Regions from separate parts of the Staphylococcus sp. GW821-FHT11H10 genome, predicted to be linked through region 2. Evidence: predicted binding sites of a transcription regulator. Region 2 holds the regulator's gene; each other region holds the start of a gene.
What was found. Region 2 encodes Rex, which represses fermentation and respiration genes when NADH is low (regulators of the CRP and FNR family bind a similar motif). Its sites were predicted from a motif close to TTGTGAAATATTTCACAA; they were not measured.
Positions count from the first base shown of each region.

Region 1: AC1RRU_RS04610 (anaerobic C4-dicarboxylate transporter family protein) is a predicted target of Rex. The motif match lies at 1,324-1,341, and genes of this name have one in related genera.
Region 3: nirB (nitrite reductase large subunit NirB) is a predicted target of Rex. The motif match lies at 1,333-1,350, and genes of this name have one in related genera.
Region 4: AC1RRU_RS02205 (nitrate reductase subunit alpha) is a predicted target of Rex. The motif match lies at 1,926-1,943, and genes of this name have one in related genera.

Region 1 covers NZ_JBXARC010000005.1:84,091-87,314, forward strand. The annotation lists gene AC1RRU_RS04600 (CHAP domain-containing protein) at 1-701, shown strand, start outside; gene AC1RRU_RS04605 (hypothetical protein) at 882-1,148, shown strand; gene AC1RRU_RS04610 (anaerobic C4-dicarboxylate transporter family protein) at 1,372-2,664, shown strand; gene AC1RRU_RS04615 (BCCT family transporter) at 3,028-3,224, shown strand, end outside.
Region 2 covers NZ_JBXARC010000014.1:37,756-40,979, reverse strand. The annotation lists gene abc-f (ribosomal protection-like ABC-F family protein) at 1-1,237, opposite strand, end outside; gene AC1RRU_RS08635 (redox-sensing transcriptional repressor Rex) at 1,478-2,116, shown strand; gene AC1RRU_RS08630 (YeeE/YedE family protein) at 2,312-3,224, shown strand, end outside.
Region 3 covers NZ_JBXARC010000002.1:135,198-138,421, forward strand. The annotation lists gene AC1RRU_RS02180 (formate/nitrite transporter family protein) at 1-331, shown strand, start outside; gene AC1RRU_RS02185 (sirohydrochlorin chelatase) at 523-1,239, shown strand; gene nirB (nitrite reductase large subunit NirB) at 1,474-3,224, shown strand, end outside.
Region 4 covers NZ_JBXARC010000002.1:138,526-141,749, forward strand. The annotation lists gene nirB (nitrite reductase large subunit NirB) at 1-557, shown strand, start outside; gene nirD (nitrite reductase small subunit NirD) at 561-875, shown strand; gene cobA (uroporphyrinogen-III C-methyltransferase) at 866-1,810, shown strand; gene AC1RRU_RS02205 (nitrate reductase subunit alpha) at 2,017-3,224, shown strand, end outside.

The DNA.
Region 1 (3,224 bases), on a different contig from region 2:
ATGGATATAACCCTAATGACCCATATTCATATAGTTACACTTACACAATTGACCAACAAGGTAATTATCATTATGAATGGCAAGGTAACTGGAGCCCATCTCAAGCTCAACAAGGTGGTCAACAAAACACTGGCAACCAAGCAGTAAACAATACTCAATCAAACAATAACTACAACTATAATTACAATAACAATCAATCAAACCAAAACACTCAATCATACACAGCAAACAACAATGCTGGTGGTGGTTTAGGTGCTAGTTATTCAACTTCAGATCGTAACGTTAAAGTCACAACTCAAAATGCACCAACTACACAATCAACTAGTTCAAACGCTAGCTCAAGTTCTAGTAGTGAAGCATTAGCTGGTAAATCAAGTGGAGGTTCAAACCTTTACACTGCAGGTCAATGTACGTATTATGTATATGACAAAGTAGGCGGTAAAATTGGTAGCACTTGGGGTAACGCAAATAACTGGGCAACTGCAGCAGCTGCAGATGGCTACACAGTTAATAACACACCTAAAGCAGGTGCAGTAATGCAAACATCTCAAGGTGCATACGGTCACGTTGCATATGTTGAAAGTGTAAATGATGATGGTTCAGTTAAAGTTTCAGAAATGAACTATAATGGTGGACCTGGTGTCGTTTCATCACGTACAATCTCAGCTGGCCAAGCTGGTTCATACAACTACATTTCATAATTTGAAATCACTTTTAACCACGATTCCTTATCATACGGAGTCGTGGTTTTTCTTTTGAGTAAAGACTGTGACAAGATAGTTCTTCGTGTGATTGAAGCCCAAGTATAAAGGGAAACATAATATAAAGAAGAATAATGCTTAAAGAATATTATGTTTAATTGTGAAGGAGGGTGAGTAGAGATGACGTTTGATGTAATTAAGTGGATTATATTAGCTCTAATTGCTATTGTAACTATTGCGATTATTTGTGGCCTCATTTGGGGTTCATTATTAGAAGAACGAGCATATGATAAACGCTCTAAAAAAGAAAAACGAAAAGAAACTGAGAAAAATTTAGAAATGGCAAAAGGTCATACTGATGATAAAGGTGTAGATGGTGACTATGAAGAGGCACCAACTAAAGAAGGAACGCTCAAAGATGAGCATATAAATCATCGTGAGAAATAATGATTATAAACCCCTTGGAAGATGCTATATCAAGCATACTTTCAAGGGTTTTTAAATTGAAATTTATGAGAAATAAATTGAATAGTAAGGTTGAATGTTCACATTTTATTTACATTTAATATCTCAAATTTTCTTCATTTCTATACTTTTAACATCTGCAAGTGATAAACTATGTATGTTAAAAAAATCACAATAATTTTCAGAAAAGTTAGGAGCTTTCATCATGCTACTGTTTGTAGTAGAAATCATCATAATGATACTGGCTATTATATTAGGGCTTCGCACAGCTGGTGCATTAGGGTGTGGTATCTTCGCCATTGTGGCACAACTCATTATGATTTTCGGCTTTCAATTGCCTCCAGGTTCAGCACCTGTCACTGCAGTTTTAATCATTTTATCTATCGGTATCGCTGGTGGTACTTTACAAGCTACGGGAGGAATAGACTATTTAGTCTTTCTTGCTTCTAAAATTATCGAGCGTTTCCCGAAATCCATTATTTTTATCGCACCAATGATTGTCTTTCTGTTTGTATTTGGTGTAGGTACCGCAAATATTGCGTTATCTTTAGAGCCTATTATTGCTAAGACTGCTGTTAGAGCAAATATCCAACCTAAACGACCACTCACCGCATCTGTTTTGACTGCAAATTTAGCCTTATTATGTAGTCCTGCAGCATCGGCAACAGCTTATATCATATCAGTAATGGCTGGTTATCATATATCAATGGGACAATATTTAAGTATTGTATTACCTACAGCGATTATTACGATGCTAATGTTGAGTGTCTTTTGTACATTTGTTGGTCGTAAGACAACGGTCACTGCAAGTGAAATTGCACATACGCCTGAAGTGCCAGTCAAACAATCATTTACAACGAAAACCAAATTAGGCGTAGTTGGATTTTTATTATGTGTTGCAGGTATATTAACTTTTGGTATTTTTCCAAATTTAATGCCTTCATTTAATGTTGATGGTGAACAAGTTAAAGTAACTATGACGGAAATCGTCCAATTCTTTATGTATTTGAGTGTTGCAATTAATTTATTAATGATGAAGATTAACACGAGTGATATATTGTCATCTAATATTGCGCAATCAGCTATTGGTGCACTCTTTGCAGTACTTGGCCCAGGTTGGTTAGGTGCTACTGTATTTAATGCACCGCAAAATTTAAAAATTATACAAGACGATATTGGACAAACAATTCAATCTATACCTTGGCTAGTCATTGTCTTAGTTGCCATAGTGGCAATGATCGTTATCTCGCAAACTGCAACAGCCTCCATTATGGTGCCGATTGTCATGAGTATGGGTATTCCACCAATGTATTTCATTGCAATGGTCCAAACGCTTAATGTCAATTTCGTCATTCCAGCGCAGCCAACATTATTATTTGCAGTTAATCTAGATGAGACCGGACGCACGCGTGCAACAAGTTTTATTATTCCAGGGTTCTTTGCGATTGGTGTATCAATCGTGGTTGGATTCTTAATTAAATTTTTATTGGGATTATAGATTATAAGACCACTAATTTTGGGCAAATGCTCAAAGTTTAGTGGTCTTTTCTTTTGAAAATGAACAGGTATTTTAAAAGAATTCAAATAAATATAAATTCATAATAACAGTATTATTATGCAAAATTAATACAATATAAAATTTGTTAAATACGTTAAGTTTAAATTTAACACTGTTGTTATGGCGATTTTTAAAGCTTTAAAATATGTCTGAAATATATATTTATTCAATAAATAGGAAAGTATAATTTGAATGTAATTTGCATTTTTATTTAATTTTAGATATCGTCAATATGTGAATAAACCGTGACAAGAAAGTGGTTTTTAATTTTTATCGAAACAACAATTTTGAGGAGGAACATAATTGAAACGAGAAAAAATTATGGATTGGCCGACTTTTATAGGGACGGTAATCGTATTACTTGTAGCTGTTACACCGATGATGGTATTCCCTAAAGCCAGTGAAAAAGTAATTACCGATATCAATAGCGCAATTTCCAATTCAATTGGATCTGTGTATTTATTTATGGGATTAATCATTCTATTCTTTGTACTATATAT
Region 2 (3,224 bases):
AGTCGATAATTGTTTTATTAGATTTAAATTCAGCTTGCTTTTGATCGTAATAACCAATTTGAAGATTTGCACCAAAGGTAATTTCACCTTCTAATTGATTTTGACGTTGAGCGATGGTCTTGATTAGAGTAGTTTTACCTACGCCATTTGGGCCAATAATGGCAATATGATCCCCCTTACTTACTTCAATATTAATAGGAGATGTTATAGGCGAGTCATAACCAATTTTCAGATTACGTATATGCATAACGTCATTACCTGTATTACGATTAAAGCCAAATTGAATGTTAGCACTTCTTGCGTCCAACATAGGTTTGTCAATACGTTCCATTTTTTCTAGTGTTTTTCGACGACTTTTTGCCATTCCACTAGTTGAAGCACGTGTTATATTTTTCTCTACAAATGTTTCTAATCGTTTAATTTCATCTTGCTGACGTTCATATTCTTGCATTCTGCTTTCGTAATATTTATCACGTTGCTCAATAAATTGTTCATAATTTCCGACGTAACGTTTAACATCGCCAAGTGCAACATCATATATTTGAGTGACTATTTTATCTAGGAAATATCTATCGTGACTGATAATAACAATGGCACCTTTGAAATATTTTAAATAATCTTCTAACCACTTCGTCGTTTCTAAATCTAAATGGTTTGTAGGTTCGTCTAGTAGTAATAAATCTGGCTCATTCAATAGCATTTGGGCTAAGGATAATCGCGTTTTTTGACCACCACTGAAATCATTGATAGGTTTATCGAAATCATCTTCATTGAAATTTAAACCATGTAGAACAGTTTTGATTTTACTTTCATACTGATAACCATCAAGTTGTTCGAATTGATTAGTTAAAGATTCATAGCGTTCCATATGTTGTTGATATTCTTCGGAATAGTAGTTAGATGCATGATCAGCTAGCCAATTCGTTTCTTCTCTAATTAGAAGTTCCATTTTTTTTAAATGTTCAAACGGTTTTGACATTTCTTCGAAGACTGAAGCGGATGAATTAAGTGTCATTTGCTGTGTTAAATAACCCATACGTAAATTTTTGATTTTTGATATATGACCGCTATCATAGTCTTCAACACCGGCAATGATTTTCATTAAAGTCGATTTACCAGCACCGTTTCTGCCTACGACACCAATTCGTTCGCCTGTTTTTACTTCGAAATTCACACGCGTGAAAATATCTTCGCCATCAAATGATTTCGAAATATCGTTTAATTGCAAGAGTATCATTCAGGTTTCACCTTTCTATTTATAAGTTTATTACTCGAAATTAGATTGTATATTACTCTATATTTTACCGTATTACTTAGTTTCTTGAAACTAAGTTATTTATTTTTAAAATATGTTAGGGTATAATATTCCAGTATTCATAATAGGACATAACGACATTTTTAAATTTAAAACGTATAGCACTCAAAATAGTTTGGATACATAGATTATAAAATTCAAACATAAAGGGGGGCATTTTAAATGGCTCATAATAAATCTAAAATTCCACGGGCAACTTTGAAGCGATTACCTTTATATTACAGATTCGTTAACACACTCAAGTCAAAAGGCATTGATAGGGTTAATTCTAAGGCTATTAGTGAGGCACTCAATATTGAATCAGCAACCATCCGAAGAGATTTCTCTTATTTTGGAGAATTAGGCAAAAAAGGCTACGGTTACAATATAGATAGTCTATTAGAATTCTTTAAAACAGCATTAAGTGATAGTGATAATATACACATAGCTTTAGTAGGTGTTGGTAATTTAGGTCGAGCACTTTTGACATATAACTTTTCAATTCATGATGAAATGACAATAACTGAGGCTTTTGATATAGATGAACAGATTGTCGGAACAGAGATTGGTGATGTATCTGTGCATCATATGAACGATTTGAAGAAAGTACTCAATGCTCAAAATATCAATGTTGTAATATTAACTACACCAGAGGAAGCAGCACAACGCGTTGCAAATCAGTTGGTTGAAGCTGATATTCAGGGTATACTAAATTTCACACCAGCTAGAATAGAAGTACCTAATACCGTACAAGTGCATCATATTGACTTGGGCATAGAATTGCAATCATTGCTATTCTTTATGAAAAACTATTCTAATTAATTTTTATATTTATATTCTTGCATCCTTCTTTATAAGAGGGGTGTTTTTAATTTGCGTTTAACATTCATTAATTTCATTTAGTTTTTAAAACATCATATTATTAAAATCAAAAGCGTTTAATTTTAAGATGTTGCAAAATTTAGTACAATTGATTATAACACCTTAGTAAAACAATCGGGAAAGGATGAATTGATAGTGATATGGATGATCATTAGTGGTCTTATAGTAGGTATATTATTAGGGTTTGTGATGCAACGTACACGCTTCTGTTTAGCTGGTGGCTTCAGAGATATGTACGTTCAAAAAAATAATAAAATGTTTTATGCCTTATTAGTTGCTATTACTGTCCAAAGTATTGGACTACTTATTTTAACTGGATTAAATGTTATATCTATCCCAGATAGTACATTTCCAATTATAGGTACAATTATTGGTGCTTTTATATTTGGAATCGGTATTGTATTAGCAGGAGGATGTGCTACAGGTACATGGTATCGAGCTGGTGAAGGTTTGATTGGCAGTTGGGTAGCGCTCGTACTATATGCTGTAACTGCTGCTATTACTAAAACTGGTATATTACTTCCAGTAATGTCATGGATTAATAAACCTACAAACATTAATGCAAATATGTCTCAGACTACCGGTATTCCTATGTGGGTGTTTACGTTAGTATTAACAATTATAACTATCATTTTTGTAACTAAAACATTACGTAAACCAAAACCCAAATTTGCAGTTCCAAAGCTTAAACAAAAATATAGTGGCTTGAGACACTATTTATTTGAAAAACGATACCATCCATTTGTAGCTGGTATTGCAGTAGGATTAATTGCTTTGATAGCTTGGCCAATGAGTATTTCTACTGGAAGAGATTATGGCTTAGGCATTACCACACCTTCAGCAAATTTAATTACTTTTTTAATAACAGGTGATACTAAGCTAATTGATTGGGGAGTTTTATTAATTTTAGGTATATTCTTAGGTTCTTATATTGCTGCTAAAGGATCACGTGAATTTAAATGGCGATTACCTGATAAAAAGACCATTCGCAATAGTGCTATTGGTGGTATTTGTATGGGATTTGGTGCTTCAGTAGCTGGAGGATGTT
Region 3 (3,224 bases), on a different contig from region 2:
TTGGTTAAATATTTTAGTTAAAGCAATCTTCTGTAATTTCTTTATTAATATTGGTATATACGTGTCTATGTTATTTAAAGAAGGACTGGCAAGAGCATTCTTTATTGCTGCAGGGGTTGTCGTGTTTGTATTCATGGGTTATGAACACGTTGTCTTCAATGCTGGTTTATACGCAGGTATGGTGTTCTATAATTTAGATGCACTATCATGGTTAGGTGTTATTAAAAATATTGTGTTTGCTTTAATTGGTAACTATATCGGTGGTGGTATATTTATTGGTTTAGTATATGCGTATTTAAATGGTTCACGTGATAGTATGAAAGCTAAGTAATCAATAATAGGGTTGTGTTATCACTAAGTTAAATGAGTAGATAGCACAACCTTTTTTATTGAATTAATTTAACCACATTATTGAAAAAGTTGACTAAATGATGATTAAAACATATCATTTTAATCAACATTAAAGCATTTAATGACCAAATTTTAAAAGTAATAAAGTCTAATATAAAGGGGATGAAGCCATTGGTTGCGAATATATTAGTGGCACATGGCATGAGAAAAGGTGATCAAAATAAAGCGTTGGGAGAATTCTTAGATCGTTTATTAAGTGATGAATCGTATGAATATGAATTAGCGTTTATTGAAAGTGAAGAAAAGAGTATTGAAAAAACGATTGGTCGCTTAATAAAGCAAGGTGAAACTCAATTTAAAGTTGTACCTCTTTTGATCTTTTCGGCAATGCATTATATCGTCGATGTTCCTGAAATTTTATCAAATATCAAAAAAGATCATCCTGAAATAAGTTACGAAATTAGTGAACCGCTTGGTACGCATGACTATATGGTGGATTTAGTTGAAAAACGTATTCAAGATGTTGAAAATTCTACCTCCTCTAATTATGCGATTGTATTAATCGCACATGGTAGCTTCTCATATACGAAAGCACATGATGAGTTAAAGGAATTTAGTGAAAAAATGAATCAACCTGTACCTATCTATTGTCGTACGCTATATGGTGACATTACTTTTAGAAATGACTTGGATCAACTTTCGAATGAATATGATGAACTTATTGTAGTGCCAATGTTTTTATATGATGGGCGACTAGTAAATAAAGTAAAACGACTCATTTCAGAAATGGATATACAGGGTACGCTTCACATTACACCATCTATTAATTTCGATAACATATTAAAGAGAATTATTAGTGAACGTTTAAAGCAATTAACATTTAATTAGGATTTATAAGCTGAGGCACAATGTGTCTCAGTTTTTTATTGTATTTGGACAAGTTATTGAACGTATTAGGGAATTCCCCGATTTTTAATTAATTTGTGAAAATCATCACATTTGAAGTGGAATCTGTTATAGAATAGCAGTGAAGAAACAAATGTTGAATATCAAACATTTTAAAAAACAAAAAATTGCAAATGGAAAATAAGTAAATTTAAAGTGATAAAAGGGGCATATTTTATGACTAAACAAAAATTAGTGATGATTGGAAACGGCATGGCGGGATTAAGAACGATAGAAGAAATTCTAGAGCGTTCAGATTCACAATTTGACATTACAATTATTGGGAAAGAACATTATCCAAACTATAACAGAATAATGTTATCAAATATATTACAGAAGAAAATGACTGTAGAAGAAACAATAATGAATCCATATGAATGGTATGAAGAGAACAACATTCAGCTCATCGTCAACGACCCAGTAGAGACGGTTGATCGTTCAGCACAAACAGTAACAACATCAAAAGGTGTTGAAGTGAATTATGACATTTGTATATTTGCAACAGGCTCTAGTGCATTCGTATTACCGATACCTGGATCAGATTTACCAAGTGTTATAGGTTGGAGAACAATCGAAGATACTGAACGCATGATTGAAATCGCTAAAACGAAAAAGAAAGCTGTCGTTATTGGTGGCGGATTATTAGGACTTGAATGTGCACGTGGTTTAATGGATCAAGGTATGGAAGTAACTGTATTACACTTAGCAGAATGGCTTATGGAAATGCAGTTAGACCGTAAAGCTGGAGGCATGCTTAAAGCAGATTTAGAACGTCAAGGTATGAATATCGAGTTACAAGCGAACTCTAAAGAAATTATTGGTAAAGATGATGTAGAAGCGATTAAATTGGCAGATGGAAGAATAATCGAAACAGACTTAGTTGTCATGGCAGTCGGTATCCGTCCATTTACTCAAGTAGCACGTGATGCAGGTCTAGAAGTAAATAGAGGTATCGTTGTTAATGATTATTTACAAACATCAGACCCTAATATTTATGCGGTTGGCGAATGTTCAGAGCATGACGGCAAAGTATATGGCTTAGTCGCACCGCTCTATGAACAAGGTAAAGTGTTAGCTGACTACCTAACTGGAAAAGAAACAGAAGGGTACAAAGGTTCTACAACTTTCACTTCATTAAAAGTGTCTGGTTGTGATTTATATAGTGCGGGACAAATTGTTGAAAATGAAAATGTCCATGGTATTGAAATTTTCAACAGTGTCGATAATATTTATAAAAAAGTCTATTTGAGTGATGGTCAAGTTGTCGGAGCAGTATTATATGGTGATACAGATGATGGCTCAAGATTCTATAATATGATGAAAAAACATGAATCATTAGAAGACTATACATTAGTATCATTATTGTACAAAGGTGGAGAAGAAGCGGTAACTTCTATCGCTGATATGCCAGATGATGAAACGATTTGTGGTTGTAACGGTGTAGATAAAGGTACGATTGTTAATGCGATTACGACTAAAGGATTAACTTCAGTGGAAGAAGTAACGAAAGCAACTAAAGCGGGTAATTCATGTGGTAAATGTAAAGGACAAATTGGCGAGTTATTACAATGCACATTAGGTGATGACTTTGTAGCAGCGAAACCTACCGGAATTTGTGCTTGTACTGATTTAACACGTGATCAAATTGTTACGCAAATAAGAGCTAAAGGACTAAAAACATCAAAAGAAGTACGTCACGTACTAGACTTTAAAGATAAAAATGGCTGTCCAAAATGTCGTCCAGCAATAAACTACTATTTAAATATGGTATATCCACATGACCATCAAGATGAAAAAGAATCACGCTTCGCAAATGAACGTTATCATGCAAACATTCAAAATGATGGTACATTCTCTGTTATTCCACAAATGCGTGGAGGCGTAACAGATGCTGACCAATTAATAAGATTAGGTGAAGTTGCAAAAAA
Region 4 (3,224 bases), on a different contig from region 2:
CAGCTTCAGCATATGGTAAGAAAACACGTTCAGTTAAAAGTTGTGTAGGTAAAGAATTCTGTCGATTCGGTACTCAATACACTACACGCTTAGGTATTCGCTTAGAAAAAACATTCGAATACATTGACACACCACATAAATTTAAAATGGGTGTATCTGGTTGTCCACGTAGTTGCGTTGAATCAGGAGTTAAAGATTTCGGTGTTATCTCAGTAGAAAACGGTTATCAAATTTACATCGGTGGTAATGGAGGTACAGATGTTACAGTTGGTAAATTATTAACTACCGTTGAAACTGAAGATGAAGTTATTCAATTATGTGGTGCGTTAATGCAGTATTATCGTGAAACAGGCATTTATGCAGAAAGAACTGCACCATGGTTAAATCGTTTAGGCTTTGAAAATGTTAAAGAAGTACTACTGGATCCTGAACGTCAAAAAGAATTATTCGATAGAATTATGGATGCTAAAAAAGCGATTGATGGACATGGCGAACCTTGGGAAGCAATCGTTGAAGATAAAGAAGCTCGAAAAATCTTTGAAGTTGAGAGGGTGTAACATATGAAATCTATGGAAAAAGTTAAAGTAACGACATTAGAAGAATTAACACCATTGATTGGAAAAAAAGTGATTGTTGATGGTAAAGAAATTGGCATTTTCTTAACTGAAAGTGGAGACATTCATGCAATTAATAATATTTGTCCTCACAAACAAGGGCCATTATCAGAAGGAACAGTAAGTGGCGATTACGTTTATTGCCCTCTACATGATCAAAAGGTTGATTTGAGAAGTGGCGAGGTACAAGAACCTGATACTGGATGTGTTGAAACATATCAAGTTGAAGTCATCGATGGAGACGTTTATGTATGTCTGTAGATGAAAAATCAAAGGTTTACTTGATAGGTGCTGGACCTGGTAATCCTAATCTTTTAACGAAAAAAGCAGAACGATGTATTAAGAAAGCTGAAGTTATTCTATATGATCGTTTAGTAAACCCACTCATACTTCAATATGCACCCGCTGATGCGGAATTCATTGATGTAGGTAAAAAGCCTTACGCTAAACATATACAACAAGACGAAATTAATTTAAAAATCGTTGAAGCGGCTAAAAAGTACCAAACAGTCATTCGTCTCAAAGGTGGCGATCCAGCAATATTTGGTCGTGTTACTGAAGAAGTCAATACTTTAAAAGACTATGGTATTGAATATGAAATTGTTCCTGGTGTAACTTCAGCAAGTGCAGCTGTTGCAACAATGGATTTAGGCTTAACAATGAGATTAGTAGCGCCTAGTGTGACTTTCTCAACAGGCCATTTCAAAGATTCAATCAATCAAGAAACAGATATACGTAATTTGATTAATGGTGGGACATTAGCCATCTATATGGGGATAAAACGATTGGGCCGTATCATTGATCAAATCACAGCTTATACTTCAGAGGACAATTCGATAGCAATTGTGTTTAATGCTACGTGTCATAACCAACGCGTCATCATTGGTAAATTAAGCACCATTGAGCATCAATTACAGCAACACGAACTTGAAGGCGAACCAGGCATTTGCATTTTAGGTGCGATTGTTGACTATATTGATAAAGATAAAGTGTTGAAACAAGAGCATGAAAGAAATTTAGATGATTCATTATATGTTATAAAAGGTTCGAAAGAAGATGCTTTATTGAAAGCTGAAGAATTATCTGAAACAGGATATCGTTGTATAGTGCACGTTGATGAAAGTTACCATCCATCACAACAACAATTATACACACAAATAATCAATAACAATAAAATTAAATATATTAATTTATAAGTCATCCTTGCAGGAGTGGTATAACGAATTCTTAGAACGTTATGTACCACTACCTGCTTTTTTGTTTTTTAGGGATTCCCCCATGCGAATTAGGACATTCCCTAATACCTAATGAATGTGAAAAATTGTACAATCATTATAAATTCAAAAGTAAAACGGCAAATCGGAATAAGTTAATACCTTTAACGGTAGGAGGATTCATATAGATGGGAAAATTTGGATTAAACTTTTTCAAACCAACTGAGACATTTAATGGTAACTGGTCAGTTCTTGAGAGCAAAAGTAGAGAATGGGAAAAAATGTACCGTGAAAGATGGAGTCACGATAAAGTAGTTAGAACAACACATGGTGTTAACTGTACAGGGTCATGTTCATGGAAAGTATTTGTTAAAAACGGCGTAATCACTTGGGAAAATCAACAAATTGATTATCCAAGTTGTGGGCCTGATATGCCTGAATTTGAACCTCGTGGATGTCCGCGTGGTGCGTCGTTCTCTTGGTATGAATATAGTCCACTTCGTGTGAAATATCCATACATTAGAGGGAAATTATTAGATTTATGGAATACAGCGTTAGAAGAAAATAATGGAAATCGTATTGCAGCGTGGGCATCTATTGTTGAAGACGAAGAGAAAGCAAAAGCATATAAACAAGCACGTGGTAAAGGTGGACATGTTCGAGCTAACTGGAAAGATGTAACAGATATTATTGCTGCACAAATTCTTTATACAATTAAAAAGGATGGTCCAGATAGAATCGCAGGATTTACACCAATTCCTGCCATGTCAATGATAAGTTATGCTGCAGGGGCAAGATTTATCAACTTACTCGGTGGAGAAATGTTAAGTTTTTATGATTGGTATGCTGATTTACCGCCTGCGTCACCACAAATTTGGGGTGAACAAACTGACGTACCTGAATCAAGTGATTGGTACAATGCTTCATATATTATTATGTGGGGTTCAAACGTACCACTTACACGTACACCTGATGCTCATTTTATGACTGAAGTGAGATATAAAGGGACTAAAGTTGTTTCAGTAGCACCTGACTATGCAGAAAACGTTAAATTCGCGGATAACTGGTTAGCACCTAATCCTGGTACTGATGCAGCAGTAGCACAAGCAATGACACATGTTATTTTACAAGAATACTATCAAGATAATCCTAGTGAAATGTTCATTAACTATTCAAAACAATATTCAGATATGCCTTTCGTGATTATGTTAGATGAAGATGACAATGGCTATAAAGCAGGACGATTCTTACGTGCAAGTGATTTAGGTATGGAAAGTGAAAATAGCGAATGGAAACCAGTCATTCACGATATGAATAGTCATCAGTTTGTAGTACCTAATGGCACAATGGGTCAACGCTGGGAAGAAGGCAAGAAGTGGAACTTAAAATTAGAAAA